DNA from 3 places in the Mesorhizobium sp. M0601 genome. Region 3 is predicted to be linked to each of the others. Evidence: predicted binding sites of a transcription regulator. Region 3 holds the regulator's gene; each other region holds the start of a gene.
The links. The regulator LexA, encoded in region 3, represses DNA repair genes until DNA is damaged. The targets are predictions, from matches to a motif close to TGTTCNNNNTGTGTTCNG.
Positions count from the first base shown of each region.

Region 1: a site for LexA is predicted at 6,499-6,516, ahead of NKI41_RS16795 (YifB family Mg chelatase-like AAA ATPase). Genes of this name have one in related genera too.
Region 2: a site for LexA is predicted at 8,206-8,223, ahead of uvrA (excinuclease ABC subunit UvrA). Genes of this name have one in related genera too.

Region 1 covers NZ_JAMYQK010000016.1:80,754-91,345, forward strand. Annotated here, with positions in the region: gene NKI41_RS16785 (hydantoinase/oxoprolinase N-terminal domain-containing protein) at 158-2,185, shown strand; gene NKI41_RS16790 (malate synthase G) at 2,453-4,624, shown strand; gene NKI41_RS16795 (YifB family Mg chelatase-like AAA ATPase) at 4,876-6,405, opposite strand; gene gshB (glutathione synthase) at 6,569-7,510, opposite strand; gene NKI41_RS16805 (GtrA family protein) at 7,728-8,102, opposite strand; gene NKI41_RS16810 (glycosyltransferase) at 8,111-9,118, opposite strand; gene NKI41_RS16815 (GtrA family protein) at 9,248-10,592, shown strand, end outside.
Region 2 covers NZ_JAMYQK010000008.1:63,949-74,540, reverse strand. Annotated here, with positions in the region: gene urtB (urea ABC transporter permease subunit UrtB) at 1-210, shown strand, start outside; gene urtC (urea ABC transporter permease subunit UrtC) at 207-1,439, shown strand; gene urtD (urea ABC transporter ATP-binding protein UrtD) at 1,447-2,193, shown strand; gene urtE (urea ABC transporter ATP-binding subunit UrtE) at 2,264-2,959, shown strand; gene NKI41_RS10705 (hypothetical protein) at 3,177-3,377, shown strand; gene NKI41_RS10700 (DUF72 domain-containing protein) at 3,423-4,229, opposite strand; gene NKI41_RS10695 (GNAT family N-acetyltransferase) at 4,258-4,728, opposite strand; gene NKI41_RS10690 (DUF302 domain-containing protein) at 4,725-5,135, opposite strand; gene uvrA (excinuclease ABC subunit UvrA) at 5,135-8,056, opposite strand; gene NKI41_RS10680 (hypothetical protein) at 8,753-9,151, opposite strand; gene NKI41_RS10675 (ATP-dependent Clp protease proteolytic subunit) at 9,148-9,753, opposite strand; gene NKI41_RS10670 (SRPBCC family protein) at 9,780-10,304, opposite strand; gene NKI41_RS10665 (ArsR/SmtB family transcription factor) at 10,301-10,592, opposite strand, start outside.
Region 3 covers NZ_JAMYQK010000039.1:32,341-42,932, forward strand. Annotated here, with positions in the region: gene NKI41_RS26480 (SurA N-terminal domain-containing protein) at 1-845, shown strand, start outside; gene trpD (anthranilate phosphoribosyltransferase) at 842-1,852, shown strand; gene trpC (indole-3-glycerol phosphate synthase TrpC) at 1,858-2,670, shown strand; gene moaC (cyclic pyranopterin monophosphate synthase MoaC) at 2,673-3,179, shown strand; gene NKI41_RS26500 (molybdopterin molybdotransferase MoeA) at 3,179-4,384, shown strand; gene NKI41_RS26505 (hormone-sensitive lipase) at 4,392-5,222, opposite strand; gene kynU (kynureninase) at 5,318-6,565, opposite strand; gene lexA (transcriptional repressor LexA) at 7,013-7,747, shown strand; gene NKI41_RS26520 (ComEC/Rec2 family competence protein) at 7,741-10,206, opposite strand; gene gltX (glutamate--tRNA ligase) at 10,303-10,592, shown strand, end outside.

The sequences.
Region 1 (10,592 bases), on a different contig from region 3:
CCAGAGAATGCCGGCGCTCCACGCGAGACGACCCCCTCTGGCCTGCCGGCCATCTCCCCCCGAGGGGGGAGATTACGCTGCCTTGGCCCAGCGCTCGTGCCTTTATCGGCCCGTTCATATCCGCTAAGGGGCGGAGACGAATTCTCCGGACCCAAATATGACCGCCAAGCCCAAACCCTCACCCCTGTTCCTCGGCATCGACACCGGCGGCACCTATACCGACGCCGTGCTGTGGTCGGAGGCCGGCGGGCCAAGCGGCAAGGTGCTGGCCAAGGCCAAGGCGCTGACCACGCGCCATGATCTGGCGGTCGGCATCTCCGGCGCGGTCGATGCGGTGCTCGAAATGGCCGGCACCGACCCGGCAGCGATCAAACTGGTGTCGATGTCGACGACGCTAGCCACCAATGCGCTGGTCGAGGGCCAGGGCGGCCGCGTGGCGCTGGTGATGATCGGCTTTGCCGAGGGCGACCTTGCCCGCGACGGGCTGAAGGCGGCGCTCGGCACCGATCCCGTGGTGTTCTGCCCCGGCGGCCACGATGTCCACGGCAATGCGGCAAAGCTCGATCTGTCCGGGCTGGAGTCAGCTTTGCCGGAACTGGAAAAGTCGGTGTCCGGCTTTGCCGTCTGCGCCTATTTCGCCACCCGCAACCCGGCGCATGAGCTAAGCGCGCGGAACCTGATCCGCGACAGGACCGGCCTGCCGGTCACCGCCAGCCACGAACTGTCGGCCAAGCTCGGCGGCCCGCGCCGGGCGCTGACGACATTGCTCAACGCCAGGCTGATCTCGATGATCGACCGGCTGGTCGCGGCAACCGAAGGCTTTTTGGCCGCGCGCAACATCGCCGCCCCGCTGATGGTGGTGCGCGGCGACGGCGCTCTGGTCTCGGCCGCCTTTGCCCGCCAGCGGCCGATCGAGACCATCCTGTCCGGCCCGGCCGCCAGCCTCGTCGGTGCCCGCCACATGACCGGCATCGACGATGCCGTGGTCTCCGATATCGGCGGCACCACCACCGACGTCGCCGTGCTCGACAAGGGCCGGCCGCGGCTCGATCCGGAAGGCGCCACCGTCGGCGGGTTCCGCACCATGGTCGAGGCCGTCGCCATGCGCACCTTTGGCCTCGGCGGCGATTCCGAAGTGGCGCTGGAGGACGGCGCGCTCAATCCGAGAATCCTGCTCGGCCCGCGCCGCCTAGTGCCGCTGGCGCTGGCCGGCTTGATGCATGGCGAGGCCGTCACATCAGAGCTCGAACGCCAGCTGCGCGCACCCAACCCCGGCCGCATGGATGGCCGCCTCGCGGTGCGCACCGGCGTGCCGGAGCGGCTGGCGGCCGGACTGACCGGTGCCGAAGCCAAGCTTTACGAGCTGATTGGTGCCGTGCCGCAGGCTCTCGACAGATTGCTGACCTCGAATGCCCAGAACGCCACCTTGAACCGGCTGGTGTCGCGCGGGCTGGTGCATGTCGCCGGCTTCACGCCGTCGGACGCCGCGCATGTGCTGGGCAGGCAGGCCAATTGGGATGCGGCCGCGGCGCGTCTGGGTGCCGAGCTGTTCGCGCGCAGGCGCGACGGCCGCGGCCAGTTCATCGCCGCCTCGCCGGAGGCGATCTCGGAACGGGTGCTGACCGCGCTGACCCGCCTGTCGGCCGAAGTCATCCTCGAAACCGCCTTTGCCGAGGACGGGCTGGATGGCGCGGCGACCGTCGCCCATGCCCTGGTCCAGCGCGCCGTCGACGCGCATCCCGGCATCGCCCGCTTGAGCGTCGCGCTCGACCGTCCGGTGATCGGCCTCGGCGCCTCGGCGCCGCTGCACTATGCCGGCCTGGCCGAGCTGGTCGGCAATGACTGCATGGTGCCTGAGGATACCGATGTCGCCAACGCGCTCGGCGCCGTCGTCGGCCAGGTCCGGGTTTCGGCCGAGGCGCGGGTCAGCCAGCCCAAGGAAGGCCTGTTCCGCGTCGCCTCCGGTGAAAGCGTGCGCGATTTCAACGACGAAGCAGCGGCGATCGCCGCAGCGGAGAAAGATGTGCGGGCGATTGCCGCTGGACGGGCGAAGGACGCTGGCACCGACAGCGCCGAGATCGAAATCGCCAGCGAGTTCCGCGTCTCCACAGTAGAGGGCCAGCGCATGTTCATCGAGGCGCATGTCGTGGCGGTGGCGTCGGGACGGCCAAGGATTGCGGTGTGAGCGCGTAATCTCCCCCCTTGAGGGGGAGATGTCGCCGAAGGCGACCGAGGGGGTCGCCTCGCATGAAGCGCGACGCGATTTGGTGCAAAGAAGAGGTTGCACTTCCCGCGAGGCGACCCCCTCTGGCCTGCCGGCCATCTCCCCCACAAGGGGCCCTCAAGGGGGAGATCGGCAGCGAAAACGCCCTACCTTCACCCTGAGCTGAATTGACCCTGCCACCGTGACATGCCAAAGGCCCGGCCTAGCCTTTCGTCTGGAGAAGCCCTGATGACCGATCGCGTCGAGATCGCCGGATTGCGGATTGCCCGCGAGCTTCATGATTTCGTCGTGAACGAGGCGCTGCCGGGCACCGGCATTGAAGCGGAGGCATTCTGGAGCGGTTTTTCGGCGATCGTCCATGATCTCTCGCCAAAAAACCGGGCGCTGCTCGAAAAGCGCGATGCCATGCAGGACAAACTCGACCGCTGGTATCGCGACCATGGCGCGCCCGTCGACATGGAGGCCTACAAGACGTTCCTCCGCGAGATCGGCTATCTGCTGCCCGAGGGGCCGGCGTTCAGCGTGACCACCGAAAATGTCGACCCGGAAATCGCTTCGGTTGCCGGGCCGCAGCTGGTGGTGCCGGTGATGAACGCGCGTTATGCGCTGAACGCCGCCAATGCGCGCTGGGGCTCGCTGTACGATGCGCTCTACGGCACCGACGCTATCCCGGAGACGGCCGGCGCCGAGCGAGGCAACAAATTCAATCCGGCGCGCGGTGCCAAGGTCGTCGCCTGGGTGAAAAGCTTCTTCGACGAGGCGGTGCCGCTCACCACAGGCAAATGGGCCGGCGTCAACGGGCTTTCGGTCGCCAACGGCATGTTGCGGCTCGGCGAGGGTGCCGGCGCCACCACGCTTGCCGACCTCAGACAGTTTGCCGGCTATCGCGGCGATGCCGCCGACCCCGAAGCCGTGCTGCTCACCAAGAACGGCCTGCACATCGAAATCGTCATCGACCGCAACAACCAGATCGGCCGCACCGATCCGGCCGGCATTGCCGATGTCGTGCTGGAATCGGCACTGACCACCATCCAGGACTGCGAGGATTCGATCGCCGCAGTGGATGCGCAGGACAAGGTGCTGGTCTACCGCAACTGGCTCGGCCTGATGAAGGGCGACTTGGCGGAGGAGATCACCAAGGCCGGCAAGAGCTTTGTCCGCAGGCTCAACCCCGACCGCACCTATACCGCGCCCGATGGCGGCACGCTGACCTTGCCCGGCCGCTCGCTGATGCTGGTCAGGAATGTCGGCCACCTTATGACCAATCCGGCGATATCAGACCGCGACGGCAACGAGGTGCCGGAAGGCATCATGGATGCGGCGCTGACGGCGCTGATCGCGCTGCATGACATCGGCGTGAACGGGCGCCGCGCCAATTCTCGCGCCGGCTCGATGTACATCGTAAAGCCCAAGATGCACGGGCCCGACGAAGTTGCCTTCGCCGTCGAGATTTTCGACCGCGTCGAAGCGCTGCTCGGCGTGCCCAAAAACACCATCAAGATGGGCATCATGGACGAGGAGCGGCGCACCACCGTCAACCTCAAGGAGGCGATCCGCGCCGCGAAAGAACGCGTCGTCTTCATCAACACCGGCTTCCTCGATCGCACCGGCGACGAGATCCACACCTCGATGGAAGCCGGCCCGATGATCCGTAAGGGCGACATGAAGCAGGCCGCCTGGATCGCCGCCTACGAAGCCTGGAACGTCGACATCGGGCTGGAATGTGGGTTGGCCGGCCACGCCCAGATAGGCAAGGGCATGTGGGCGATGCCCGACCTGATGGCGGCGATGCTGGCCGAGAAAATCGTGCATCCCAAGGCCGGCGCCAACACCGCCTGGGTGCCGTCGCCGACGGCGGCGACGCTGCACGCCACCCATTATCACAAGGTCGACGTCCATGCCGTGCAAGCGGCGCTGAAGAGCCGGCCCAAGGCAAAACTCGACGACATCCTGTCCGTGCCCGTCGCTGTGCGGCCGAACTGGTCGCCAGAAGACATCCAGAAGGAGCTCGACAACAACGCGCAGGGAATTCTGGGCTATGTCGTGCGCTGGATCGACCAGGGCGTCGGCTGTTCGAAAGTGCCTGACATAAACGACGTCGGTCTGATGGAGGACCGCGCCACGCTGCGCATCTCCTCGCAGCACATCGCCAACTGGCTCCATCACCGCGTCTGCACGCCCGAGCAGGTCATGGAGACGATGAAACGCATGGCGGCGATCGTCGACCGCCAGAACCAAGGCGATCCGCTCTACCGGTCGATGGCGCCGGATTTCGACAAGTCCATCGCCTTCCTCGCCGCCTGCGACCTGGTCTTCAAAGGCCGCATCCAGCCCAACGGCTACACCGAGCCGGTGCTGCACGCGCGGCGGCTGGAGCTGAAGGCGCGGGATAACGGCTGAACCGAAAGCACGATGCACGCCGGCCAAGGGTAGGCGCCGGCGTCCCCCTCCCCCTTGAGGGGAGGGTGGCCCGAAGGGCCGGGTGGGGTCGCCAACGCAGTGCGCCAACCCAATTCTGACGGTGCGCCTTAGGAGGAGCATCGCAACGCTCCGCACCTCGGTCGGTTTCGAAATGCGACAGGCCGAGCGTCTCACCGGCGACCCCACCCGGCCGCTTCGCGGCCACCCTCCCCTCAAGGGGGAGGGGAACGTCACGCCGCCTGTGCCATCCGTTCCGAGCTCATGCGGTAGGAAATCGCTTCGGCCAGATGGATGCGGCCGACCGTCTCGCTGGTCTCGAGATCGGCCAGGGTCCGCGCCACCTTCAAGACGCGGTGATAGGCTCGTGCGGAAAAGCCGAGCTTTTCGCTGGCATCCCTGAGCAGCGACAGGCCGGCGGCGTCGGGCATGGCGATCTCCTCGATGACTGACGGCGAGCAATGGGCGTTGGTGGTGGCGGTCGCGCCGAGCCGCTCGAAGCGCTCTCGCTGGATCGTACGGGCGCGGGCAACACGTAGTGCGACGGCGGCACTTTTCTCCGCCCGGTCCGGCCGGATCAGATCGCTGGCCGAGACCGCCGGCACCTCGATCCTGAGATCGATGCGATCGAGCAGCGGGCCGGAAATGCGCGCCTGGTAGTCGGTGCGGCAGCGGTCGCCGCGCAGGCAGCGATAGCCGGGCTCGCCGGCCATGCCGCAACGGCACGGGTTCATCGCCGCGACCAGCTGGATACGCGCCGGATAGGTGACGCGATGATTGGCGCGCGCAATCATGCAGTCGCCGGTCTCGAGCGGCTGGCGCAGTGCATCGAGCGCCTGCGGCGAGAATTCGGGAAATTCGTCGAGGAACAGCACGCCGTGATGGGCAAGCGAAGCCTCGCCCGGCCGCACGCGCAACCCGCCGCCGACCATCGCCGCCATCGAGGCCGAATGATGCGGCGCGCGGAACGGCCGCCGGTCGGTGAGTTTTCCTTCGCCGAGTTCGCCGGCCACCGAGGCGATCATCGAGACTTCGAGCAATTCCCTGGGCGCCAGCGGCGGTAGGATCGACGGCAGCCGCTGCGCCAGCATCGACTTTCCCGACCCCGGCGGTCCGACCATCAAAAGATTGTGGCCGCCGGCGGCCGCCACCTCCAGCGCCCGCTTGGCGGTCTCCTGGCCCTTGATGTCGGCAAGGTCGGGCAGGTCGCGCGCCGCGGCATGGATGCCGGCTTCCGGCCGTGACAGAACCTGCGTGCCGCGAAAATGATTGGCGATGGCGATCAGGCTGCGCGGCGCCAATATGTCGAAGTCCTTGCCGGCCCAGGCCGCTTCCGGCCCGCAGGCGAACGGGCAGATCAAGCCCTTGCCTTCGGCATTGGCACCGATTGCCGCCGGCAGCGCGCCCGCCACCGCGGCAATGGTGCCGTCGAGCGACAATTCGCCAAGCACGACATAGCCGGCCAGCATGTCGCCCGGAATGGCGCCGAGCGCCGCCATCAGCCCGAGCGCGATCGGCAGATCGTAATGGCTGCCCTCCTTGGGCAGGTCGGCGGGCGCCAGATTGACGGTGACCTTCTTCGACGGCATCGACAGGCCGGATGCATGCAGCGCTGCCTGCACCCGCTCGCGGCTTTCGGCCACAGCCTTGTCGGCCAGCCCGACGATGTGCATGTTGACTTTGCCCGGCGCGATCATCACCTGCACGTCGACCGGCACGGCCTCGATGCCCTGGAAAGCAACCGTGCGAACCCGCGCCACCATGTCTTCACCCCAGATGCAGGCTTTTGCCCCAAGCCTTTGCGATCATGCCGCGAACGGCGTCACCCGAGACAACCACAGATTTCCGGCGAAGGCAAGAACATTTGGGGAACAGCTGAGCGCCACGGCTGCAATGGTTTGCAACGCGGCCGCTCGCGAAGCGAGGCTAGTTGCGCTTCTCCTCCACGGCATCCCAGAACAGGCTGGCGATGTCGGCGCCGCCGAAGCGCTGCACTTCGCGTATGCCGGTCGGTGAGGTCACGTTGATCTCGGTCATGTAGTCGCCGATGACGTCGATGCCGACGAGGATGAAGCCGCGCTCCTTCAGCGCGGGGCCGATGCGGGCACAGATCTCGCGTTCGCGTTCCGTCAATTCGGTTTTTTCGGCGCGGCCGCCGACATGCATGTTGGAGCGCGAATCATGCTCGGCCGGCACGCGGTTGATGGCGCCGACAGGCTCGCCGTCAATCAGGATGATGCGCTTGTCGCCACCCCGCACCTCCTTGAGGTAGCGCTGCACGATGTAGGGTTCGCGGAACAACTGGCCGAACATTTCGAGCAGCGAGGCGAGGTTGCGGTCGGCCTCGTGCAGGTGAAAGATGCCGGCGCCGCCATTGCCGTAGAGCGGCTTGACGATGATATCGCCGAACTCCTTGCGAAAGGCGGCGACCTCGAGCGGGTCCTTGGTGATCAGCGTGTCCGGCATCAGGTCGGGAAATTCGGTGACGAAGATCTTTTCCGGGCTGTTGCGCACCCAGGCCGGGTCGTTGACCACCAGCGTCTTCGGATGGATGCGCTCGAGGATATGCGTGGTGGTGATGTAGTTCATGTCGAAGGGCGGATCCTGCCGCAAAAGGATGACGTCCATCTCCGCAAGATCGGTGCGCACCTTCTCGCCCAGCGAATAATGGTTGCCCTTCTCGTCGCGGACCTGCATCGCCTCGATACGGGCAAACACCTTGCCTTCGCGCAGCGACAGCCGGTCGGGCGTGTAGTGGAACAGCTGGTGCCCGCGCCGCTGCGCTTCCAGCGACAGCGCAAACGACGTGTCGCCGGCAATCGACACGGTAGAGATGTGGTCCATCTGGACGGCGACTTTCAGGGGCATGGGTGCTCTCCGGCGCAGTTGCAACAAACGTGCGTCCACCCGGACGCACATACGCTCCAACACTTTGAATCCATGCATCGTGCTTTCCGAAAATCGTTTCCGATTTTTCGGGCCGATGCATCGACGAGAGCGATATAAGGAAATCGGCGGCCTCTGCCAATCGGCCAAGGTCATGATGAGGCTGCGCTTCTGGCGCAGACCCCAATGCGATGTGCGTTCAGCGGTCGAAGACCAGCTTGGAATAGCCGAGGAAGGACAGCGCCATGGCAACCAGCGAGGCGACCGCAAGGGCGACGAGCGGCGGCACCATCGGCAGCGCGAACAGCATGGCGCAATAGACGAGATAATTGACGAGGCTGGTGGCGATGCCGACGCCGCCATAGCGTGCGCCCTCTTGCGCGACGCCGCGGCTGGAAGGCGAGAAGGTCAGATGGCGATTGATCAGCCAGGTGACGGACAGGGCAAAACCGATCGAGATGATTCGGGCTGCGAAGGGGCCAAGCGGCGTTGTCGCCAGCACCAGCCAAAGCGCCGCCGCGTCGGCGACGAAGCCGATGCCGCCGGCGACAATGAAGCGGGCGAGGCGTCCCATTTACGGCTCTAAGCCGCCCGCGGGGTCTTGCGCGGTCCGGTCTTCAAAGTCGCGAGCGCACTTGCGCGTTCGCGTTCGATGCGGCCGGAAGGCATCGACAGATAGAAGATGCGCTTCTGCTCGGCCCGGCCGCGCGACACCGAATCGAGGATTACCCCGGTCACCGCCGCCAGCATCGACAGCAGCAGCAGCCCGACTGACAGCACCCACGTCGGCATGCGCGGCACAAGCCCGGTTTCGGCGAACTCGATCAGCACCGGCGCCATCAGAAACAGGCTTGATGCCAGGAAGAACACCGAAAAAGCGCCGAAGAAACGCAGCGGCTGCGTCTCCTTCATCAGCATGGCGAACATCCACAGGATCTTCGCGCCGTCGCGAAAGGTCGACAGCTTCGACGAGGAGCCTTCCGGCCGGCGACCATAGTCGAGGCCGATCTCGCTGACCGGCAATTTGAGCTGCGAGGCGTGCACCGACATTTCGGTCTCGATCTCGAAACCGCCGGAAACGGCGGGAAAACTCTTGACGAAGCGCCTGGTGAAGGCGCGGTAACCCGAGAAGATATCGGTAAAGTCCGAGCCAAATAAACGTTTGTAGAGGCTGTTGAAGATGCGGTTGCCGAAGGCGTGGCCTGACCTGCCGGCGTCGTTGGCGACACCGCGCCTGGTGCCCACCACCATGTCGGAGCGCTCGGTCAGCAGCGTGTTGATCAGTTGCGGCGCGTCCTCCGGCGCATAGGTGCCGTCGCCGTCGGCCATCAGGTAGATGTCGGCCTCGATGTCGGCGAACATGCGGCGCACGACATTGCCTTTGCCCTGGCGCGGCTCGCGCACCACGATGGCGCCGGCGGCGCGGGCTCGGAGCGCCGTCAGGTCGCGCGAATTGTTGTCGTAGACATAGATCGCTGCGGCAGGCAGCGTTTCGCGAAAGCGCCGCACCACTTCGCCGATCGTCAGCTCCTCATTGTAGCAAGGCAGGAGCACGGCGATGCTCGGCTCATGGCGCACTTCTTGTGGCATTTTCGTCTCCGGATGCCCTGTAAGGCCCCTGACCGCTCAAACGCCGGCCTCGCTCGGGCGGCTTTACTATTTATTGAAGCTGTTAAGGCTAGGTTTAAACCGCACCGTATTCCTTCCAAAGGTCCCGATATGAGCACAGCCGACGATGGCGCCTCCAATTCGAGGTCCGATATCGCGCTGGCGCTGCTTGCCACGGCGCTGGCGCTTACCGTCAATGCCTTTGCCGGCTTCCCGGCACTGACCAATGCCGGCGGCGACAACGACAATCTGCTGCGCCTCGTCGAAGTTCGCGACATGCTGGCCGGCCAAAGGTGGTTCGATCTCCACCAGTACAGGATGGGCCTGGAAGGCGGTTTCGTCATGCATTGGTCGCGGCTGGTCGATGCGCCGATCGCCGCCATCATCATCGCCGTATCGGCCCTGACCGGCAGCGCGGCCTTTGCCGAGAATGTTGCGCAAGTGCTGTGGCCGGCGCTGCTCTTCTGCCTGACCGTATTTTTCACGGCTCGCGCCGCGCGCAGCTTTGCCGGTGACAGCGCCGTGCTGCCCGCTGTCGTGATCGGCGCTGCCGCACTGTATTTCCTCGGCATTTTTTCGCCTGGCGCGCTCGATCACCACAATATCCAGCTGATGCTGAGCATGGCCAGTCTGAGCCTGTTGCTTGAAGCGCCAACGCGCAGGCCGGCGGCATTGCTCTCCGGCCTGTGCGCCGGATTGATGCTGGCCGTCGGCATGGAGACCGCGCCTTATGTGGCCACCATCGGCGCCTTTGTTGCCATGCTGTTCGCCCTCGGCGCCAATGGCGAGAGGCTGATCGCCCGGGATTTCGGCCTCGGCTTTGCCGGCGTGTCCGCTCTCGTCTTTGTCGCCACCATTGCGCCGTCTGCCTGGGGTCAGGCGCAATGCGACGCCTTCTCGGCCGTGCAGTTCGTCGTCGCGGCGATTGCCGGAACCGGCCTTGCGGCGATAGCGTCGATCGAGCCCGCCGGCCGCACGCGCCAATGGCGCATCGCCTCGCTTGGCCTGCTTGCCCTGGTATTGGCCGCTGTCATCGTCTTTTTGTTCCCACAATGCCTGGCAGCGCCCTACGCCAACCTCGATCCGCGCCTCAAGGAGCTATGGCTTGATCACATCGACGAGGCGCAGTCGCTGTTCAAGCTGCTCACTGAAGATCCGGCCGGGGTGGTGGCGCGCTATGCCACGCCGCTCATTGCGCTCATGCTGATGGCGCTTCGCCTTGGCCGCGGTGGCTGGCGGCGGCAGGACAGCCTTGTCGGCGCGCTGCTTGTCGTGGCCTTCATCGTCAGCGCCTGGCAGGTACGCGGTTCGACATTCTCGATCGCCTTCGCCGTCATCCCGCTTGCCGCCTGGATTGCCAAATGGCGTCAACGGGCCGAGGCCAGCGCGTCGCGCGGTGTGGCGCTGCGCATGGCTGCCGTCTGGCTGGTTTCGGTGAATGCGGTCTGGACTGGAG
Region 2 (10,592 bases), on a different contig from region 3:
GACAGCTTCATGGTCGTCGTTTTCGGCGGTGTCGGCAATCTTTGGGGCACGCTGGTCGGCGCTTTCTCGCTCGGCATCGTCAACAAGTTCCTCGAACCTTATGCCGGAGCAGTGCTCGGCAAGATCGTCGTCCTGGTGCTGATCATCCTGTTCATCCAGAAACGCCCGCGCGGTCTGTTCGCGCTAAAGGGCAGGTCGGTGGAAGCATGATCACGGGACGCTTCTTTGCCGCCGGCGCCGACCGCCGCGTCGCCATCACCATCTTCATCCTGCTGGCGGTTGCAATCGTCGTGCCGCTGCTCAATCTTGCGGTCTCGCCGACAAGTGCGTTTTACGTGCCGTCCTATATAGTCGCGCTCACCGGCAAATACCTCTGCTATGCACTGCTCGCCTTGGCGCTCGATCTCGTCTGGGGCTATTGCGGCATCCTCTCGCTCGGCCACGGCGCCTTCTTCGCACTCGGCGGCTATGCGATGGGCATGTATCTGATGCGCCAGATCGGCTCGCGCGGCGTCTACGGCAATCCGCTGCTGCCGGATTTCATGGTGTTCCTTAACTACAAGGAATTGCCATGGTTCTGGTATGGCTTCGACCACTTCTGGTTTGCCGCGGTCATGGTGCTTGCGGTGCCCGGCCTGCTCGCCTTCGTCTTCGGCTGGTTTGCCTTCCGCAGCCGCGTCACCGGCGTCTATCTGTCGATCATCACCCAGGCGATGACCTATGCGCTGCTGCTTGCCTTTTTCCGCAACGACATGGGTTTCGGCGGCAATAACGGCCTGACCGATTTCAAGGACATTCTACGGTTCAACGTGCAGGCCGACATGACGCGGTCGGCGCTGTTCGCGGCCAGCGCCGTCATGCTGGCGTTTGCCGTCTTCGTCACCTGGGCAATCGTCGGTTCCAAGTACGGCAAGCTTTTGATGGCGGTGCGCGACGCCGAAAGCCGCACACGCTTTCTCGGCTGGCGGGCGGAGAACGTCAAATTGTTCGCCTTCACCGTGTCGGCGGTGATGGCCGGCATCGCCGGTGCGCTTTACGTGCCGCAGGTCGGCATCATCAACCCTGGCGAATTCGAGCCGTCCAATTCGATCGAGGTGGTGGTGTGGGCGGCCGTCGGCGGGCGCGGCACCATCGTCGGGCCGATCATCGGCGCGCTTCTTGTCAATGCCGGTAAATCCTGGTTCACCGGCGTGCTGCCTGAATTCTGGCTGTTTGCGCTGGGCGGACTGTTTGTCGCCGTCACGCTGTTCCTGCCCAAGGGCATCATCGGCATGTGGGATTCCTGGCGCGGCAACGCCAAGGCGCTGCGGGCGGCCTCGGTTGCCGAAGAAGCCGGCATCGATCCCGATGCGCCGGTGCCGCCGAAAACCGACCGCTCGGCGGCGAGAAGGCCGGGCGACTGGTCGGCCTCCGGCGCCGAACCGCAGCCGGCGGAGTGATGGCCTGATGTCGAAGAGCAACACCATCCTCTATCTCGACGGCGTGTCAGTTTCCTTCGACGGGTTTCGCGCCATCAACAACCTTTCGCTGGTGCTCGACAAGGGCGAGATGCGGGCGATCATCGGCCCCAACGGCGCCGGAAAGACGACGATGATGGACATCGTCACCGGCAAGACGCGGCCCGACGCGGGTGAAGTTTTCTTCAACGGTGAGGTCGACCTAACCAAACACGACGAGGCCGAAATCGCCATGATGGGCATCGGCCGTAAATTCCAGAAGCCGACCGTCTTCGAAAGCCACACGATCGAGGACAATCTGATGCTGGCGCTGAAAGGCCCGCGCTCGATCTTCCCGGCACTGTTCCATCGTCGCTCGGCCGCGGACGTGCGGCAGATCGACGACATCCTCGGCATCATCCGGCTTGGCGACAAGCGTGACGAACTCGCCGCCAATCTGAGCCACGGCCAAAAGCAATGGCTCGAGATCGGCATGCTTCTGGCGCAGGATCCGAAGCTGCTGCTGGTCGACGAACCGGTTGCCGGCATGACCGACGCCGAGACCGAGGAAACCGCGCGGCTGCTCAGGGACATCGCGCGAGACCATTCTGTCATTGTCGTCGAGCACGACATGCATTTCGTGCGCGAGCTCGGCGTCAAGGTCACCTGCCTGCACGAAGGCTCGGTGCTTTCCGAGGGCAGTCTCGACTTCGTTTCGGCCGACGAGCGCGTCGTCGAAGTCTATCTGGGGAGATGAACATGGTCTGGCGCGTTCCGTTCCATCATTTCGACCTTTCGTTCTTCACGCGTTGGAGAAAGCGCTGACCATGCTCGAAGTCTCCAATGCCACGCTGCATTACGGCGCTGCCCAGGCGCTGCGCGGCGTCTCGCTGAAGGCCGGCGCCGGCAAGATCACCTGCGTGCTCGGCCGCAACGGCGTCGGCAAGACCAGTTTGATGAGATCGATCGTCGGCCATCACCGGCTGACGAGCGGAAGCGTTGCCTTCGAGGGGAAGGCGCTCGACCGGAGCGCGGCGTATGATCGCGCCCGGTCGGGCATCGCATTCGTGCCGCAGGGCAGGGAGATATTTCCGCTGCTTACGGTGCGGGAAAACCTCGAATCGGGTTTTGCGCCGTTGAAGCGCGCCGATCGCAACATTCCCGGTCACGTCTTCGAATTGTTTCCGGTGCTGAAGCAGATGCTCGCGCGCCGCGGCGGCGATCTTTCCGGCGGCCAGCAGCAGCAGCTTGCCATCGGCAGGGCGCTGGTGATGCGGCCGAAGCTGCTGGTGCTCGACGAGCCGACCGAAGGCATCCAGCCGTCGATCATCAAGGACATCGGCCGCGCCATCCGCTATCTGCGCGACCAGGCCGGCATCGCCGTGCTTCTGGTCGAACAATATCTCGACTTCTGCCGGGAATTGGCCGACGAGGTCAACATCATGGACCGCGGTCAGATCGTCCATACCGGCCCCGCCGAGGATCTCGACCGGGCGGACGTCCGCAAATTCCTGACTGTCTGAATTCTTATTGATTCCATTACTTTGCAACTCTGGCGCGCCGAAGATTGCGTGCTAGATTTTGCTTGGCCTTGGTGAGTCGGCCGCTTTCCGTACCAGTTCCAATTTGGCAGATCAGGGGAAGGCGCGGGCCGCGCCGGCACGCTTGCGCGCAAGCCGTTCCCTTCCAGCGATCTGTTGTCGTCCAACATTTCGGGTGCTTGGGAGCCAGGGCCAGACGATGGAGCGCTATGTCGAGGACTACCAGAAACGACGGCTCACGGAGCGCGTCGATATCCTGACAGCCATCAACATTCTGAAATCGCAGGGGTATGACCACGACGAACTCATCGCGGAGATCACCAAGGTCTTCTATGTCGATCTCGATGCCTTTAACGAGATCGTCAGGGTTGATCGGCGTCCGGACGAACGCGCCGCATAGCCGGTAGTTTAGGACCAAGCCAGGCGGACCACCGACAGCGGGGCGTCAGCCTGCGACCCGCTTCATCAGCGCGATGGCGCCGAATGGAGCGCGGACCTTGCCCTCTGTGATGAAGTAGACGAACACGTCGCGTGGCTTGACCGGCGCGTCGGTTGAAGGATCGGCGCGCGACAGGTCGGCCGGCACCTTGCCTTCCGCCCAGGTTTTTGCGCGCGCCGCCCATTCGTCGAGCGCCTTTGGCGTGTAGCAATCGGGATTGTCGTCGCTGCCGGTCTGCAGCCGCGCATAGATGAAATCGCCGGTAACGTCGGCAATCCCCGGATATTTGGCGTGGTCGGCATAGACGATGGCGGCCTTGTGCTTTCGCGCCAAGGCGGCGAACTCCGGCACGATGAAGCTGTCGTTGCGCACCTCGACCGCGTGGCGAAGCGCAACGCCGTCCTGCTTTTCCGGCAACAGCTTGAGGAAGGCCTCGAAATCGTCCGGGTCGAATTTCTTGGTCGGCGCGAACTGCCACAGGATCGGCCCGAGCTTGTCGCCAAGTGCCGCGACGCCCGACCCGAGGAAACGCATGATCGATTCCCCGGCCTCGCCGAGCACGCGGCGGTTGGTGACGAAGCGGTTGCCCTTCAGCGAATAGACGAAACCATCCGGCGCCTCGTTGGCCCATTTGACGAAGGTCGGCTCCTTGAAGCTCGAATAATAGGTGCCGTTGACCTCGATAGTGAGCACCTGCCGGCTGGCATAATGCAGTTGCTTGGCCTTCGACAATTTGTCCGGGTAGAAGGACGTGTCCCACGGCTCGAAGGTCCAGCCGCCCATGCCGGCGCGGATTGTTCCTGATTGAGTCATGGTCGTCCTCCCGGTTTGCAGAAAAGGATCACGCGATGGCGGTCGTCTCGACGGCTTTCGCCATGTCGACGATCGTCCATCCTGGCCGATATGGATTGGGCCGGCGACCCGTTTCGCGAAAGCCGTAGGCCTTATACAACGAAACGTTCCGTTCCATTCTGGCATTGGTGTAGAGTCGGATTTCCGGCAAGCTCCACAAGCGCGTCTGTTGCTCGGCCCAGTCGAGCAGCCCGATGCCGAAACCCTTGCCCTGAAAGGCGGGCGCAACGGCGAGGCTGAAGATCATTGTATGGTCCGCATGTCGTTCGAGAACGATCAACCCGGCCGGCTGTCCGTCCTGCTCCGAAAGCCAGACCTCGCCGCGTTCTATGCGCGGCGCATAGTCCTCGGTGACGGGGATCGGCGGCGCTCCGAACAGGGCAGTGTAGGGCGCGTAGGCGTCGGTGGTGAGCGAGATCACCATGGGGAGATCATCGGCCCGAGCGGCTCTCATGATCAAAACTGGCCCGCGCCGGCAGCGGCCGCAATCACCTTGTCCATACCGGCCGCTATCGCGGCGACGGCATTGCGACTGGCGTCGCCCAAGCCGTGGCGCTCAGCGAGCCAGTGCGCGTCATTGTAGGAGAGCCAGACCTTGCCTTGCTCGTCCTCCCAAGCTAGTGCCTTGACCGGCAGATCGATGCCGGCAAGCTGCCGGTCCTGCATCAGCGGCGTGCCGCCTTTCGGGTTGCCAAAAATCAGAAGCTGGGTCGGACGCAGGGAAGCTTCGACAATGCGCGCACCGGCGGCGTGGTCAATGCGGGCGAAGACCAGCAATCCTGCACGTTCCACAGTCCCGACCAGGCGATCGATCGTTTCGGCCACGCCGAAGCGGCTTTGGACCGTGATGAGACCGTTCTTTGCCATCACTCCGCCGCTTCGCGCTTGCCTCCGGGGCGCCGCTCCAGCAAGTCCCTCAGGAACTGCCCGGTATAGCTGCGTTTTTCGCGGACGATGTCCTCCGGCGTGCCGGACGCCACCAGCTCACCGCCGCCGTCACCACCTTCGGGGCCAAGATCGAGTACCCAGTCAGCCGTCTTGATCACCTCGAGATTGTGCTCGATGACGACGACCGTGTTGCCCTGGTCGACCAGCTCGTGCAGCACTTCGAGCAGCTTGGCTACGTCGTGGAAATGCAGGCCGGTGGTTGGCTCGTCGAGGATGTAGAGCGTCTTGCCGGTCGCCTTGCGTGATAGTTCCTTGGCGAGCTTGATGCGCTGCGCCTCGCCGCCCGACAAAGTCGTTGCCTGCTGGCCAACATGGATGTAGCCGAGGCCGACCCGTTTCAGCGTCTCCAGCTTGTCGCGCACGCCGGGCACGGCGGCGAAGAAATCGACGCCTTCTTCGACCGTCATGTCGAGAACGTCGGCGATCGATTTGCCCTTGAACAGGACGTCGAGCGTCTCGCGATTGTAACGCTTGCCGTGGCAAACGTCGCAGGTGACGTAGACATCGGGCAGGAAGTGCATCTCGATCTTGATGACGCCATCGCCCTGGCAGGCTTCGCAGCGGCCGCCCTTGACGTTGAACGAGAAGCGGCCCGGCTGGTAGCCGCGCGCCTTGGCCTCCGGCAGGCCGGCGAACCAGTCGCGGATCGGCGTGAAGGCGCCGGTATAGGTGGCGGGGTTGGAGCGCGGGGTGCGCCCGATCGGCGACTGGTCGATGTCGATGACCTTGTCGAGGAATTCCAACCCCTCGATGCGGTCGTGCTCGGCCGGATGCTCGCGCGAGCCCATGATGCGGCGCGACGCCGCCTTGAACAGGGTCTCGATCAGGAAGGTCGACTTGCCGCCGCCGGATACGCCGGTGACGGCGGTAAACGTGCCGAGCGGGATTTCGGCGGTGACGTTCTTCAGGTTGTTGCCGCGCGCGCCGACGACCTTCAGCCGGCGGTTCTTCTTGGCCTCGCGGCGCCGTGCCGGCGTCGCCACTTCGAGCTCGCCCGACAGGTATTTGCCGGTGATCGAAGCGGGCGTCGCCATGATCTGCTGCGGCGTGCCCTGGGCGATGATGTGGCCGCCATGGATGCCGGCCGCCGGGCCGATATCGACGACGTAGTCGGCATGCAGGATGGCGTCCTCGTCATGCTCGACGACGATGACCGTGTTGCCGATGTCGCGCAGATGCTTCAGCGTGTCGAGCAGGCGGGCGTTGTCGCGCTGGTGCAGACCGATCGACGGCTCGTCCAGCACGTAAAGTACGCCGGTCAGGCCGGAGCCGATCTGCGACGCCAGACGGATGCGCTGGCTCTCACCGCCCGACAACGTGCCGGAGTTGCGCGACAGCGTCAAATAGTCGAGACCGACATCGTTGAGGAAGCGCAGCCGCTCCCGGATTTCCTTGAGCACGCGCACCGCAATCTCGTTCTGCTTGTCGTTGAGCGAAGCGGGCAGATCGGTGAACCACTGGTCGGCCTTGCGGATGGACAGCTCGGTGACCTCGCCAATGTGCTTGCCGGCGATCTTGACCGCGAGCGCCTCGGGCTTCAGCCGATAGCCGCGGCAGGCCGGGCAGGGCGTGGCCGACATGAAGCGCTCGATCTCCTCGCGCATCCAGGCGGATTCCGTTTCCTTCCAGCGGCGCTCAAGGTTGGGGATGACGCCCTCGAAGGTTTTCGTCGTCTTGTAGGAGCGCAGGCCGTCATCGTAATGGAAGGTGATTTCGCGCTCGCCGGTGCCGTGCAGGACGGCTTGCTTTGCCTCCTCGCTCAAATCCTTGAACTTGTCGCCGAGCTTGAAGCCATAGGCGACGCCCAGCGCTTCCAGCGTCTGCGCATAGTAGGGCGAGCTCGACTTCGCCCAAGGGCTGACGGCGCCAGCGCGCAGCGAGACATTCTCGTCGGGCACGACCAGGCTGGCATCAATGGCGCGTTGGCTGCCGAGCCCGTCGCAGGTCGGGCAGGCGCCGAACGGATTGTTGAAGGAGAACAGCCTGGGCTCGATCTCGGGAATGGTGAAGCCGGACACCGGGCAGGCGAACTTTTCCGAGAACAGCATGCGTTCATGCGTCTCGTTCTTCGATTTGTTGACCGAATCCTCGCCGGTCTGGCTGGCGTCGAGCGGCTTGTCGGCAAATTCCGCCACCGCCAGCCCGTCGGCCAGCTTCAGCGCGGTCTCGATGGAATCGGCGAGCCGCGTCGCCAGATCGCCGCGCACGACGATGCGGTCGACGACGACGTCGATGTCGTGCTTGTACTTCTTGTCCAGCGCCGGCACGTCGGCGATCTCATAGAAGACGCCATCGACCTTGACGCGCTGAAAACCCTTCTTCTGCAGCTCCAGCAGTTCCTTGCGGTACTCGCCTTTGCGGCCGCGCACCATCGGCGCCAGAATGAACAGCCGGGTGCCTTCCTCGACAGCAAGCACCCGGTCGACCATCTGCGAAACCGTCTGGCTCTCGATCGGCAGGCCGGTGGCCGGTGAATAGGGTACACCGACGCGGGCGAACAAAAGCCGCATATAATCGTAGATCTCGGTGACGGTGCCGACCGTCGAACGTGGGTTCTTCGAGGTGGTCTTCTGCTCGATGGAAATGGCCGGCGACAGGCCGTCGATCTGGTCGACGTCCGGCTTCTGCATCATTTCGAGGAATTGCCGTGCATAGGCCGAAAGGCTCTCGACATAGCGGCGCTGGCCCTCGGCGTAGATGGTGTCGAAGGCAAGCGACGACTTGCCCGACCCCGACAGGCCGGTCATGACGATCAGGCTGTCACGCGGCAGGTCGAGATCGACATTCTTCAGATTGTGTTCGCGTGCCCCGCGAATGGAGAGATATTTATGGTCGGCCATCGCCGGTCGCCGCCTCAGAATCTGGAATTCGTGGGATGGGCGGGTTTTCCCGACCACCCCCTATGTAGGTAATTTCGCCGCCTTTTCGAGAGACGCCACAACTCTCGACCAAAGCGTTTAACCGCCTTTCGCGCGAACGGGCAAGCGGAAAGAACAAAGGCCGAACACGCTCCTGACAAAAGCTGCCCGTGAGGCCGGCTTCACAAAGCGTCTCGCGATCACATTTTTCGGCAACCCGGCTATTCAAGGTTGACGTCCCCGCGTCATGGGGGCAGAATCCAATTGTCAACGAAGCCGGCCGTCTTTCGATGGCCTCGCGGCCTGGGGCTAGCCTGCGAGACGCCGCGGGTTATGCGATGAGCGCTTCGACGACAGTCGCAACGAACAGAAGGAGAGCAGAGGCATGACTCCACCGGATTGTTCCTTGAGGCTCCACGTGTCGCTGGAGCCGCGGCAGGTATAAGTAGCCAGGTCAGGCGTTTAGCGCTACCTGCCCACGTTGACCTGCCGATCCCCACAACAATCAGAGACTGCTAGTCGGATCGTCGGCTGAACGCCGCGAAGCATCCGAAATAAAAAGCCGGCAGTACACTCCCGGCAATTTGGATTTCAGATCCAAGAAAGCCCCGTCAGTTGCAAAGCAGTGGCGGGGCTGTTCGTTTGAAGCGCAATATTTGTGGTTCACACCAGGCGAACTTAGCGGCTGGAGGGCCTGATCCCGCCGGTAGCGACATCAATGGTGATGCTACCGGAAATCCGAACGTCGGTATCGCCAATCTTGAAGGTGCCGTTGCCGCTGCCTAGAGCCATATCGTCAGGCTCAGGCCGCGGCGCTGGCTCGGCGATGCGATAATCGCTGGTCACACCGGGCAGAGCGCGCTTTTGCGAAGACGTCGAATTATCTTGGGCAAGTGCCATACCCACCAGCATGTTCGTGCCGGCAACGGTAGCGATGGCAAGGCATAACAGGCTGGATGAGCGGCTGGCGGTCATCGCCGGACTATAGTGCCGCGATAGCGGCAAGACCAGACCGATGGCGCTGAAATTGCGGGCGCTCAATCGCCTCAGTTCCGTCCGCCGGCCCGGCTCGTTCATGCGGCCTGCTTGCGAGTGTCGAAAACATGGTCGACGAGGCCCCAATCCTTGGCCTCCTGCGCGGTCATGAAAAAGTCGCGGTCGAGCGTGCGTTCCACTTCTTCGTAGGTGCGGCCGCAATGGCGGGCGTAAAGATCGGTCATGCGCCGCTTGGTGCGAAGGATGCCCTCGGCATGGCGCTGGATATCGGAGGCCTGGCCCTGGAAACCGCCGAGAGGCTGATGCAGCACGATGCTGGTGTTGGGTAGCGCGATGCGCCGCCCCGGTGTGCCGGCCATCAAAAGGAACGAGGCCATCGAGGCGGCGAAGCCCATACAAACCGTGGAGACCGGGCAACTGATATACTGCATCGTATCGTAGATCGCGAAACCGCTGGTCACCACGCCGCCCGGCGAGTTGATGTAGAGCGAGACCTCCTTGTCGGGATTGTCGGATTCCAACGACAGAAGCTGGGCGCAGACCAGCGCTGAGGTGCCGTCATCGATCGGGCCGTTGATGAAGACGATGCGCTCGCGCAGCAGCCGCGAAAATATGTCGAAGGCACGTTCGCCGCGGCTCGACTGCTCGATCACCATCGGCACCAGATTGGCAAGGCCGCTCATCGGTTGTCTCCGTTGACTGTTGTCGTTCAGGCCGCGCGCAGGAAGAGGCGCGGGGTGTTTGCGGCGATCTGCTTGTGCCTGGGAGTGTGCGCGTCAAAGGAAAGCCGGCAACCGGCGCCTGCCATCGCGATCTCCGGCACTGCTGCCCGAGCAAAACCATCATGGACGATGCGCAGATGCGTGCCGCCGGAAACGGTGCGGTCGAGCGTAAAGGTGACGATGCTGTCCACTGGGCTGTCGTTCATTGCGCTGTCCAGGGGATTGCCGGGCGGCACCTGCGTATCGCCGGGCGCCGGCCGCTCCCGCCAGGAATAGCGCAGCAGCCGTCCGGGATCCGCGTCGAGGATTTCGCACTCGATCGGCGCATTCGGCGCTTTAAAGGCAAAGCGGTTGCCGATTTCGGGCTTGATGTCGTTCGGCATCATCCAGGCCGCGAGCAGGTCCGGCACCGTCAGCGCCCGCCACACCTGTTCCGGCGGTTCGGGCAGCTCGCACTCGAACTCGATCTTGTCTGCGGCCATTTCGGCGCGTTCTTTGCCTCGGTTGGTCATTGGTCCATGTCCTTCAAAACCGTCTTGAGCCTTTCGATGCGCTCTGGCCAGAACGCACGGTAGCGTTCGATCCAGCCGAGCAGTGGCGCAAGCCCCTTCGGATCGACGCGGTAATAGGCGTTGCGACCGGCCCGGCGCTCGACCACGAGGCCGGCGCCGCGCAGCACTGCGAGATGTTGCGATACCGCCGGCTGCGATACCGGTATGCCAGTGCGCAGTTCCGACACCGTCATCTCGCCGTCGGCGAGCCGCTCATAGACGGCGCGACGCGTTGGATCCGCTAGTGCC
Region 3 (10,592 bases):
TGCTGCGCGTCACCGACATCAAGCCCGAAGTGGTGAAGCCGCTGGCCGAAGTGTCCGAGCAGATCCGCAAGGACCTGGCACTGGGCGAGGCAAGCCGCATCTTGCTGGACGTGCACGACAATTACGAGGATACGCGCGCCTCGGGCAGTTCGCTCGCCGAGGCTGCCGCCAAATTGAAGCTGAAGGTCGTCACCATCGATGCCATCGACCGCACCGGCCAACGGCCGGATGGAAGCATCGTCAAAGACCTGCCGGAATCGCCGGCACTCATCAAGGCGGTGTTCGAATCCGAACCCGGAACCGACAATGAAGGCCTCACCACCGCCGATAACGGCTTCGTCTTCTACGACGTGAGCGCGATCACGCCTGCCCGCGATCGCACATTGGACGAAGTCCGCCAGAAGGTCGTGGCCGACTGGACCGCGGCGGAGACCACCAAACGGCTCACAGCAAAAGCACAGGAGCTCGAGAAGCGTCTCAAGGCCGGCGTCACGCTCGAGGTGATCGCCGGTGAGCTCAAGCTCGAAAAGCAGACCAAGCGCGGCGTCAAGCGCGATGCGGACGACGTCGATTTCGGCAAGGAAGGCGCCGCCGCGATGTTCGGCGTCGGAGAAGGCGGCGCCGGGTTGATCCCCTCACCTACGGGCGACGGACAGATCCTGTTCAAGGTTGCCGAGGTGTTCGAGCCTGCCGGGGCCGATGCCAGCTCAGTGCCCCAGGACGCACAGAAGTCCTTCACCTCCGGCATGTCCGACGACCTGCTCGACCAGTTGGTGGCGCAGTTGCAGACGCAATATGACGTCCGCATCGATCAGGCGGCCGTAACCCAAGCCCTGGCCAGATGAGCGCGCTGAAGATCCACATCGCCAAGGTCGCCGCCGGCAGCGCTCTTTCCTTCGAGGAGGCGCGCGAGGCCTTCGACATCATCATGTCCGGCGATGCCACCCCCGGCCAGATCGGCGGCTTCTTGATGGCATTGCGCGTGCGCGGTGAGACCGTCAGCGAGATCGCCGGCGCCGTCGCCACCATGCGCGCCAAGATGCTGCGTGTCGAAGCTCCCGAGGGTGCCATCGACATTGTCGGCACCGGCGGCGACAATTCGCACAGCGTCAACATTTCGACCGCATCCGCTTTCGTCATCGCCGGCAGCGGCGTGCCCGTCGCCAAGCACGGCAATCGCGGACTGTCCTCGCTGACCGGCGCCGCCGATGTGCTGATCGCATTGGGCGTCAAGATCGACATCCCTCCGGAGACGATCGGCCGCTGCATCCACGAGGCCGGCGTTGGCTTCATGTTCGCGCCGGCGCATCACCCGGCGATGAAGCATGTCGGCCCGACCCGGGTCGAGCTCGGAACCCGCACCATCTTCAACCTGCTGGGCCCGCTTTCCAATCCGGCGAGTGTCAGACGGCAGATGGTCGGCGTGTTCCTGCCCGAATGGATCATGCCGGTGGCAGAAACGTTGAAGGAACTTGGTGCCGACCATGCCTGGATCGTCCATGGCGACGGCTATGACGAGATCACCACCACCGGCGAGACACTTGTCGCCGAATTGGCCGGCGGCGAGATCCGCAGCTTTACGCTGACCCCGGAAGCCGTCGGACTGAAGCGGCACACCAAGGACGAGTTGCGCGGCGGCGACGCCGCCCACAACGCCCAGGCACTGCGCGACATGCTGGGCGGCGCCGCCGGCGCCTTTCGCGATACGGTGCTGATGAATGCCGGCGCCGGGCTGGTGGTGGCCGGCACAGCGACGACGCTCGCCGACGGCATGGTAACGGCGGCGCAGGCCATCGACAGCGGCCGCGCGCTGAAAGTGCTCGACAGGCTGATCGAGATTTCGAACGGTTAAAAACCATGTCCGACATCCTGCGCAAGATCGAGGCTTACAAGCGCGACGAGATCACGGCGGCCAAGGCGCGCGTGCCGCTGGCTGAGATCAAGGCACGGGCGACGCATGCCGACGCGCCGCGCGGCTTTCTTTCCGCCCTTGAAGCAAAGCGCAAATCCGGCAGGTTCGCGCTGATTGCCGAAATCAAGAAGGCTAGCCCATCCAAAGGCCTGATCCGCGCCGATTTCGATCCGCCGGCGCTGGCCAGGGCCTATGCGAAGGGCGGTGCCGCCTGCCTTTCGGTGCTGACCGACGCACCCTCCTTCCAAGGCGCGCCCGAATTCCTCACCACTGCGCGCGCTGCCGTCGAGCTGCCTGCCTTGCGCAAGGATTTCCTGTTCGACCCCTATCAGGTCTACGAGGCCAGGGCATGGGGCGCCGATGCCATCCTGATCATCATGGCCAGCGTCGACGACGCGTTGGCAAGAGAACTCGAAGCGACAGCGTTCGGGCTCGGCATGGACGCGCTGGTCGAAGTGCATGACGAGGCTGAAATGGAACGCGCGCTGCAGCTGTCGTCGCGGCTGATCGGTATCAACAACCGCAATCTCCGGACCTTCGAAACCAGCCTGCAGACCTCGGAGCGGCTGGCAGCGATGGTGCCGGCCGACCGCCATCTGGTCAGCGAGAGCGGTATCTTTTCGCACGACGATTGCCGCCGGCTGGAGCAGAGCGGAATTGCGACTTTCCTGGTCGGCGAGAGCCTGATGCGCCAGCAGGACGTGGCCGCGGCAACGCGCCTGCTGTTGACGGGCAAGGCGCCGGCAGAGGCCGTTTGAGGATGGCGGCCACCCTCACCCATCTTGGCGCGCAGGGCGAAGCCAACATGGTCGATGTCGGCGACAAGGCTGTGACGGTGCGCACGGCAGTCGCAGAAGGCTTTGTCGCGATGCGGCCCGAGACGCTGGACATGATCCTCGCCGGCGACGCCAAGAAGGGCGACGTGCTGGGCACCGCGCGCATTGCCGGCATCATGGCGGCCAAGAAGACGCATGAACTGATCCCGCTTTGCCATCCGCTGCTGCTGACCAGGATATCTGTCGATATCGAGGCGGACGCCGCGCTGCCCGGCCTGAAGGTGACAGCATTGACCCGCGTCACCGGCAAGACCGGCGTTGAGATGGAGGCTCTGAGTGCCGTCTCGGTCGCTTGCCTGACCATCTACGACATGGCCAAGGCGGTCGACCGCGCCATGGTCATCTCCGGCATAAGGCTGGTTGAAAAGACCGGCGGCAAATCCGGCGACTACAAGATCACCGGAGACGGGGCCACCGAGGCAGGCCGATAATGGTGCTGGTCCCAGTTGCCGAGGCGCTCGAGCGCCTGCTGGACGGCGCAGCAGCGCTGCCGGGCGAACGCGTCGCACTGCTGGATGCCGCCGACCGCGTGCTGGCGGAGCCGGTTGTGGCGCTCCGCACCCAGCCGCCGTTCAACGCCTCCGCCATGGACGGCTATGCCGTGCGGGCGGCCGATATCGCGTCCGTACCGGCAAGGCTTTCGGTGGTCGGCATGGCGCCGGCCGGACGCGGCTTTGCCGGAACGGTGCAGCAGCGGCAGGCCGTGCGCATCTTTACCGGCGCGCCGCTTCCCGAAGGCGCCGACACTATCGTCATCCAGGAGAACGTCCGCGATCTCGGTGGCGGCAGCGTCGAAGTGACGGAACGGACGGTGCAGGGGCGCAACATCCGCCGCCTCGGGCTCGATTTCGCCAAGGGCGATGTCCTGCTGCCCAAAGGCCGCCTGCTCGACCCGGCGGCCTTGCCGCTGGCGGCATCGGCCAATCACCCCGAGGTGCGCGTGGTCAAACGGCCGCTGGTGGCCATCATCGCCACCGGCGACGAATTACTGCCGCCGGGCAGCGATCTTGGCCCCGACCAGATCATCTCCTCCAACGCCTATGGTGTCGCCGCTGCCGCACAGTCGGTCGGTGCGCGCGCGCTCGACCTTGGCATCGCGCCGGACCGCAGGGAGGCGATCGCTGCGCTGGTTGAAAAGGCCGTGAAGGCTGGCGCGAACGTCATCGTCACGCTGGGCGGTGCCTCGGTCGGTGACCACGACTTCGTCCATGACGTGCTGACCGGGCAAGGCATGACGCTCGATTTCTGGAAGATCGCCATGCGGCCGGGCAAGCCACTGATGTTCGGGCGGCTGGGAGACATTCGCTGCATCGGCCTGCCCGGCAATCCGGTGGCAAGCCTGGTCTGCACTCAGCTCTTCCTGAAGCCGCTGCTGGCGCGGCTCGGCGGCCGCGCCTTTCAGCAGGATATACGTCGGGCACGGCTCGGTGCCGCCATGCCGGCCAACGATCTCAGGCAAGATTATGTGCGGGCTGTTGTCATAGATGACGCCGGTACGCTCGTGGCGACGCCGTTCGGCATCCAGGACTCCTCGATGCTGAAAATGCTGGCCGATGCCAACGGGCTGATCGTTCGCGCGCCGTTCGCGCCTGCCGCGGCGACGGGCTCCCCCTGCGACGTGCTGATGCTACGCTGAACCTGCCTCACTCCGAAATCAAGGTCCGGGTCAGCGGATGGTCTGGATCGGCCAAACCGTCGATGATGTTGAAATGATGCCGGTCAGGTTCGACCACCGAGCTGGTCGCGGAACCCAGGCCGATCCAGATGTTGGCCAGCAACGCGCTCTGACGCAGGAATTCGGCGCGCTCGCCGCCGCCGGCCCAGCAGGTCAGGCGGGCCTTGTCCATCGGGCGCAGCAGCACCGGACTTTCGGCCTGCGCCTCGGCCTCATCGATCGCCAGCGTCTCGTTCATGCCGGTGCGCATGATCGGGCGCAAATCGTGCACCCCCGAGATCGACACCACATGACGAACGCGCCGGACCACTTCGGTCGCCAGCGGCGTCGTCGCCGTAACCATCCGGCTAACAAGATGGCCGCCGGCCGAGTGCCCGGTCAGCATCAGCGGCCCTGCAACCGTCGCCGCCGCCTTGCCGATCGCCGCGCCGACCTCCTTGACGATGCCGCCAATGCGTATCTGCGGACAGAGCGTGTAGGACGGCATCGCCACCGCATAGCCGCGATCAACAGGGCCAGCGGCAAGATGCGACCAGAAATTCTTGTCGAATTCCATCCAGTAGCCGCCATGAACGAACACTACGAGTCCCTTGGGCTTGATGGCCGGCAGGAAAAGATCGAGCCGGTTGCGTGGGTTGTCGCCATAGGCCATGTCGAGCCGCGCCCTGCCCTCGGTCGAAAGCACGTCGCGGAAAACCCGCGCGGGCTCGATCCAGGCCGCCGGCCAGCGATCGCTGCCGGCTATGTTGGCGCCGTTGGCATAGGCGTTGTCCCAATCGGCAATGTGACGTTCGAACACCCTGCGCCCTCCCTGGCATATGGCCCTGCAGCGTAGCCGTAAGCATCGCGCGGCGCGTCGTCGCCAGCCTCACGATTCCAGCTCTCGCATCAATCTCAAGTGACAGCTGCTTTGATGGCGAAGCGCGCATCCTTCCACGCACCGGTGTGCAGGATGTCCTCAAGCACTTTGACGGCCTGCCAGACATCGGCATAGCCGACATAGAGCGGGGTGAAGCCGAAGCGCATGGTCGATGGCGCGCGAAAATCGCCGATCACGCCACGTTCGATCAGCGCGCGCATGACCTGGTAGCCATGCTCATGCATGAATGAAATCTGGCTGCCGCGTTTTTCCCCATCGCGCGTGCTTTCGAGCGTGAGCCCGTAAGTGCCGCACTTTGCCTCGACAAGCTCGATGAACAGATCCGCCAGCGCGATGCTCTTCTTGCGCACCGCCGTCATGTCGACATCGTTCCAGATGTCGAGCGCGCCCTTCAGCGTGCGCATCGACAGGACCGGCTGCGTGCCGCACAGAAACCGGCGGATGCCGGTGCCGGCCGCATAGCCTGGCTCGAAGGCGAAGGGCCGTGCATGGCCCCACCAGCCGGTGAGCGGCTGCTGGATGTCGGAAAGATGCCGCTCAGCCGCATAGATGAAGGCAGGCGCGCCCGGGCCGCCATTCAGATATTTGTAGGTGCAGCCAACGGCAAAATCGGCGTTTGCCTTGTCGAGCTCGACTGGCATCGCGCCGGCGGTGTGGCAGAGATCCCAGACGATCATCGCCCCGGCTTCCTGAGCCCTGCGCGTCAGCGCCGGCATGTCGCGCAGTTCGCCCGACTTATAGTTGACGTGGTTGACCAGCACCACGGCGGTGCGTTCGTCGATCAGCTCTTCGATGGTCGGCGCGTCGACTCCCGAGAGGCGCAGCAGCGTATCTTTTCGCGTCGAAACCACACCCTCGGCCATGTAGAGGTCCGTCGGAAAACTATCGCCCTCGGCGACGATGACCTGCCGCTCCGGTCGCATGGCCATGGCGGCGTGCAGCAGCTTGTAGATATTGACCGATGTCGTGTCGCAGACCACTGTCTGGCCGGCCGCGGCCCCGATCAGGCGCCCGAGCTGGTCGCCAAGTTCAAGCGGCATGTTGAACCAGCCGGCCGTGTTCCATGCGCGGATGAGATCATGCGACCATTCTTCGGTCGCGGCCTTGTGCAGTTCATCGAAAGCGGCACGTGAAGCAGCTCCTAGCGAATTGCCGTCGAGATAGATCACTCCTTGCGGCAACACAAAGCGGTCGCGCATCGCGCGCAGCGGATCCGCGGCATCCATCGCCTTTATGGCCACGAGATCGGGAATTCCTGTCATGATTTGTCTGCTCCCCCAACATCCAACGCAACGCCGGACACGCATCGACTGTTCTTCCATTACCTGGTTGCGCGCAGCAAGGCTCCACCGGCGAGAAGCAGCCTGACCAGGCGGTGGAAACCGGGACTTAACCCGAGGTTGGCGTTTTGAGTTCGTTTCGTTCACGGTGCATCGACCAAACCGCACAGTCGATACGGGTTCAATTCCGTGCCTTTTGCCGACCGACGGCCGATGCCAGTGCTGCCTTCTAGGAGGCCAGAAGGGCGCAAACGAAAGCAGAATCAAGGCGATGAGGCTCGCGGCGGTGAAAATGCGGTACGCCGGTAGGGGACGTCGTTTGTTTCCCGAGCCTTAACGCATTCATTAAACTTTAAACAGTTGCGGAACACAACTGGAACAGATAGTGTTTGTTCTGGGTTTGTTTTTCTGATTCTGTTGGGGGTCGCTATGCTGACACGCAAACAACACGAACTGCTTATGTTCATCCACGAAAGGTTGAAGGAAAGCGGTATCCCGCCTTCATTCGACGAGATGAAGGAAGCGCTCGACCTGGCTTCCAAATCCGGAATCCACCGGCTGATTACGGCGCTGGAGGAGCGCGGCTTCATTCGCCGTTTGCCCAACCGGGCCCGTGCGCTGGAGGTGCTACGCCTGCCTGACTCGATCGCCCCCGGCCTCAATGCGGCGCGCAAGTTCTCGCCGAGTGTCATCCAGGGCAGTCTTGGGCAAGGCGCCCCTCGGCAAGGCAAGCCGACATCGTCGCGCGTGCCCGCAGCCGGAAATGACGACGATGTCGTCGCCGCCGTTTCGATCCCGGTGATGGGCCGCATCGCTGCCGGTGTGCCGATCGACGCCATCCAGCACCAGACGCATTCGATTTCGGTGCCGCCGGATATGATCATGGGCGGCGAGCATTATGCGCTTGAGGTCAAAGGCGATTCGATGATCGAGGCCGGCATTTTCGACGGCGACACGGTGATCATCCGCAATGCCGATACGGCGAGCCCCGGTGAGATCGTGGTGGCACTGGTCGACGAGGAGGAAGCGACGCTGAAGCGGTTCCGCCGCAAGGGCGCCTCGATCGCCCTGGAAGCCGCCAATCCGGCCTACGAGACGCGCATCTTCGGACCAGACAGGGTCAAGGTGCAGGGCAAGCTCGTCGGACTGATCCGCCGCTACTGAGCTCCGCCCTTGGCGCCGGCTTTGGGGTTGTCGGCCCGGCGGTATGGCGGCAGGCCCCGTGCCGCGCGTGAAAATTTCCGCTGCACGTGCCAGGGCCGGTATGATTTTTCGACGGCGAAGCGGATCTCGGCGCGTGTTGCCGCTTGTGGATCGAAATAGACGGCGGCACTTCCCGCGCGCGCCAGTTGCCGTTTGGTGACGACGAGGACCAGCCGGTCGTAGTAGCAGGGGTTATGGGCGGTGGCGTCGTCGATGACGATCAAGCTGGCAAAGGCGCAGGCTGGCCGCGCAGTATCGCGGTCCTTGGCTTGCGCGATGATCGCGCCGGATGGATGCCTGGCAAGGCAGAGGCCGTCCGTGCAAATGAACGGCATGCCCGGCGGTAGGTCGGCCGGATCGGCAATGTCGAATTGCGGGTCGTTCTTTCCAGGTGTTTCCGGCGCGACGATAGCCTCTGATGTGAGCGCGCGTTTCCAGTTGTCGATGGTGAACTCATTCGGGCGTGCCCGGTTGACCGCGAGTTCACCGCTGCCGATCGGCAGCGCGACCAGCCGTGCGTCCTCCGAGACCAATACGTCGGGTATGCGTGTCTGCGTTGTCGTCAGCAAGCCGGCGAGCGCAAAAGGAAGTGCCGCCAGCCGCAACCACGTCGTCGCCATGCTGGCAATGACGAGGGCGATCGTCACCAGAAGGACGGATCTCAGCGAAATCAGCCCGACCGCATCGATCGGCGAGCGCTCCGAGATCCACCCGGACAGGGCGATCATCGCCGTCAGCCCCTTGCCCATGACATAGAGAAAAGGGCCATCCGCACCGAACGGCATCGCCAGCGCGCTGAGAACGGCGAAGGGCATGACGACCAGTGACACGATGGGCATGATGGCCAGATTGGCGAACAGGCTGAGCGGCGCCACGCGCTGGAAATGCCATATGGCGAAAAGCGCCGTGGCGCTCCCTGCAATGATCGAGGTCATCGCCAGACCGCACATGCCCAGCAGGACCTTTCGAGTGGCAAAGCGTAGCGGCGACTGCCGCGGCGGCGGCGTGGTGGCCCTGCCGGCGCGGTAATCGGACCAGCCTGCATAGGCGCCGACAAGGGCCGCCGTCGCGGCGAAGGACATCTGGAAACTCGGACCGACCACCTCGTGCGGCGACACCAGGATGACCGCGATGGCCGAGATCGCCAGGTTGCGCATGGTGAGCGCGGCCCGGTCGAACAGCACGGCGATAAGCATCACCGCCAGCATGATGAAGCTGCGTTCGGCCGCCACGACAATGCCGGAAAAGACGAGGTAGGCCGCAATCGAAAAAAGCGCGGCGGCCGCGGCATATTTCTTGACCGGCCGTCGGGATGAGAAATCGGGAAACAGCGCGAAGGCACCCCGCAGCAGCGCCATGATGGTGCCGGCGACCAACGCCATATGCAGCCCCGAGATAGAGATGATGTGGTAGATGCCGGTGCGCCGCATCGCTTCGTTGATCTCCTCGGGAATGCCGGCGCGCACGCCGACGATCAGCGCAGCAGCAATCTCGCCCTCGGCACCGCCGATGCGGCTGCGGATATGGTCGGCGATGGATTCGCGCGCGTCTTCGATCGCGGAAGAAAGCTGCGCGGCAAGCGGCATGCTGCCCGACGACACGACTTTCGGATTGCCGAGAAAAAAGCCGCTGCCGCCGATACCGGCGAAATAGCTGTCGAACGAGAAATCATAGCTGTCGGGCCGCACCGGGCCGGTCGGCGGCAGCAGCCGCACATAGCCGGTGATCTCGGAACCGGCGGTCAGCTCAGCCGGTATCTTCATCGCCGAAACGCGGACCCGTTCCGGCATGTAGCGCAGTGTCGGCCTGGCCGTTGAGATCACATCGATTGTCAGCCTGATGCGGCCGCTCGCCATGGGCTCGTACGATACGACGCGACCCGTCAGCCGCGTCGAGATTTCGGAGCCGAGCATATGCGTTCCGACACGCCATGTCTCGAACTTGGCGGCAAGTACGCCAAGCGCGCAGAGCAGCGCCACCATGAAGCACAGGCGCGTCCTGGGCCATGACCGCGAGACGACGGCACAAAGGGTCGCGAGGAGCGCGATTGCGATCGGCTGTGGAAAGGCCGGCTCCACCGACAGCCCGAAATAAACGACCACCCCGCATGCGAGGAACACCGGCACCAGCAGGAAGGCGATGCCGCGGTCGAGTTCCAGACCGGCCGCCGTGGTTACGCTGTTGCGGATACGGGACGGTGACGGGAGGCGGAAACGCCTGGGCAGGCGTACGATGGGCTCGCCCGCGGGCACGAGAACCGTTGCTGGGTCGCTGGCCGGCAGCGACGGAGCATCGAAGCGCGGAGCAGGTAGCAATGCCGGTGCCGGCAGGACAGGCGGGGGAGCGGCAAACAGCAAGGGTTCGCTGACGTCGCTGCCAACGTCCTCGCCCTCGCCCGCACCACGGCCTCGCACAGCCATCGGGTCTGCCCCTTGCGCCCTCGACCTCCTATGCTACATGAACGCGCAACGCGCGAAAGTCCGCAAACCCACTTCCTTCGCCCGCCTGAGAGTTCCATGCCCGATAAGGTCGTCACCCGTTTTGCCCCCTCGCCCACCGGCTATCTGCACATTGGCGGCGCGCGCACGGCGCTGTTCAACTGGCTGTACGCCAAGCACACGGGCGGCACGATGCTGCTGCGCATCGAGGATACCGACCGTGAGCGGTCGACGGATGCGGCGACGGCAGCCATTCTCGACGGACTTTCCTGGCTCGGACTCACCTGGGACGGCGCGCCTGTCTCGCAGTTCGAGCGCGCGCCGCGCCATCGCGAGGTGGCCGAGGAGCTGGTGCGCGTGGGCAAGGC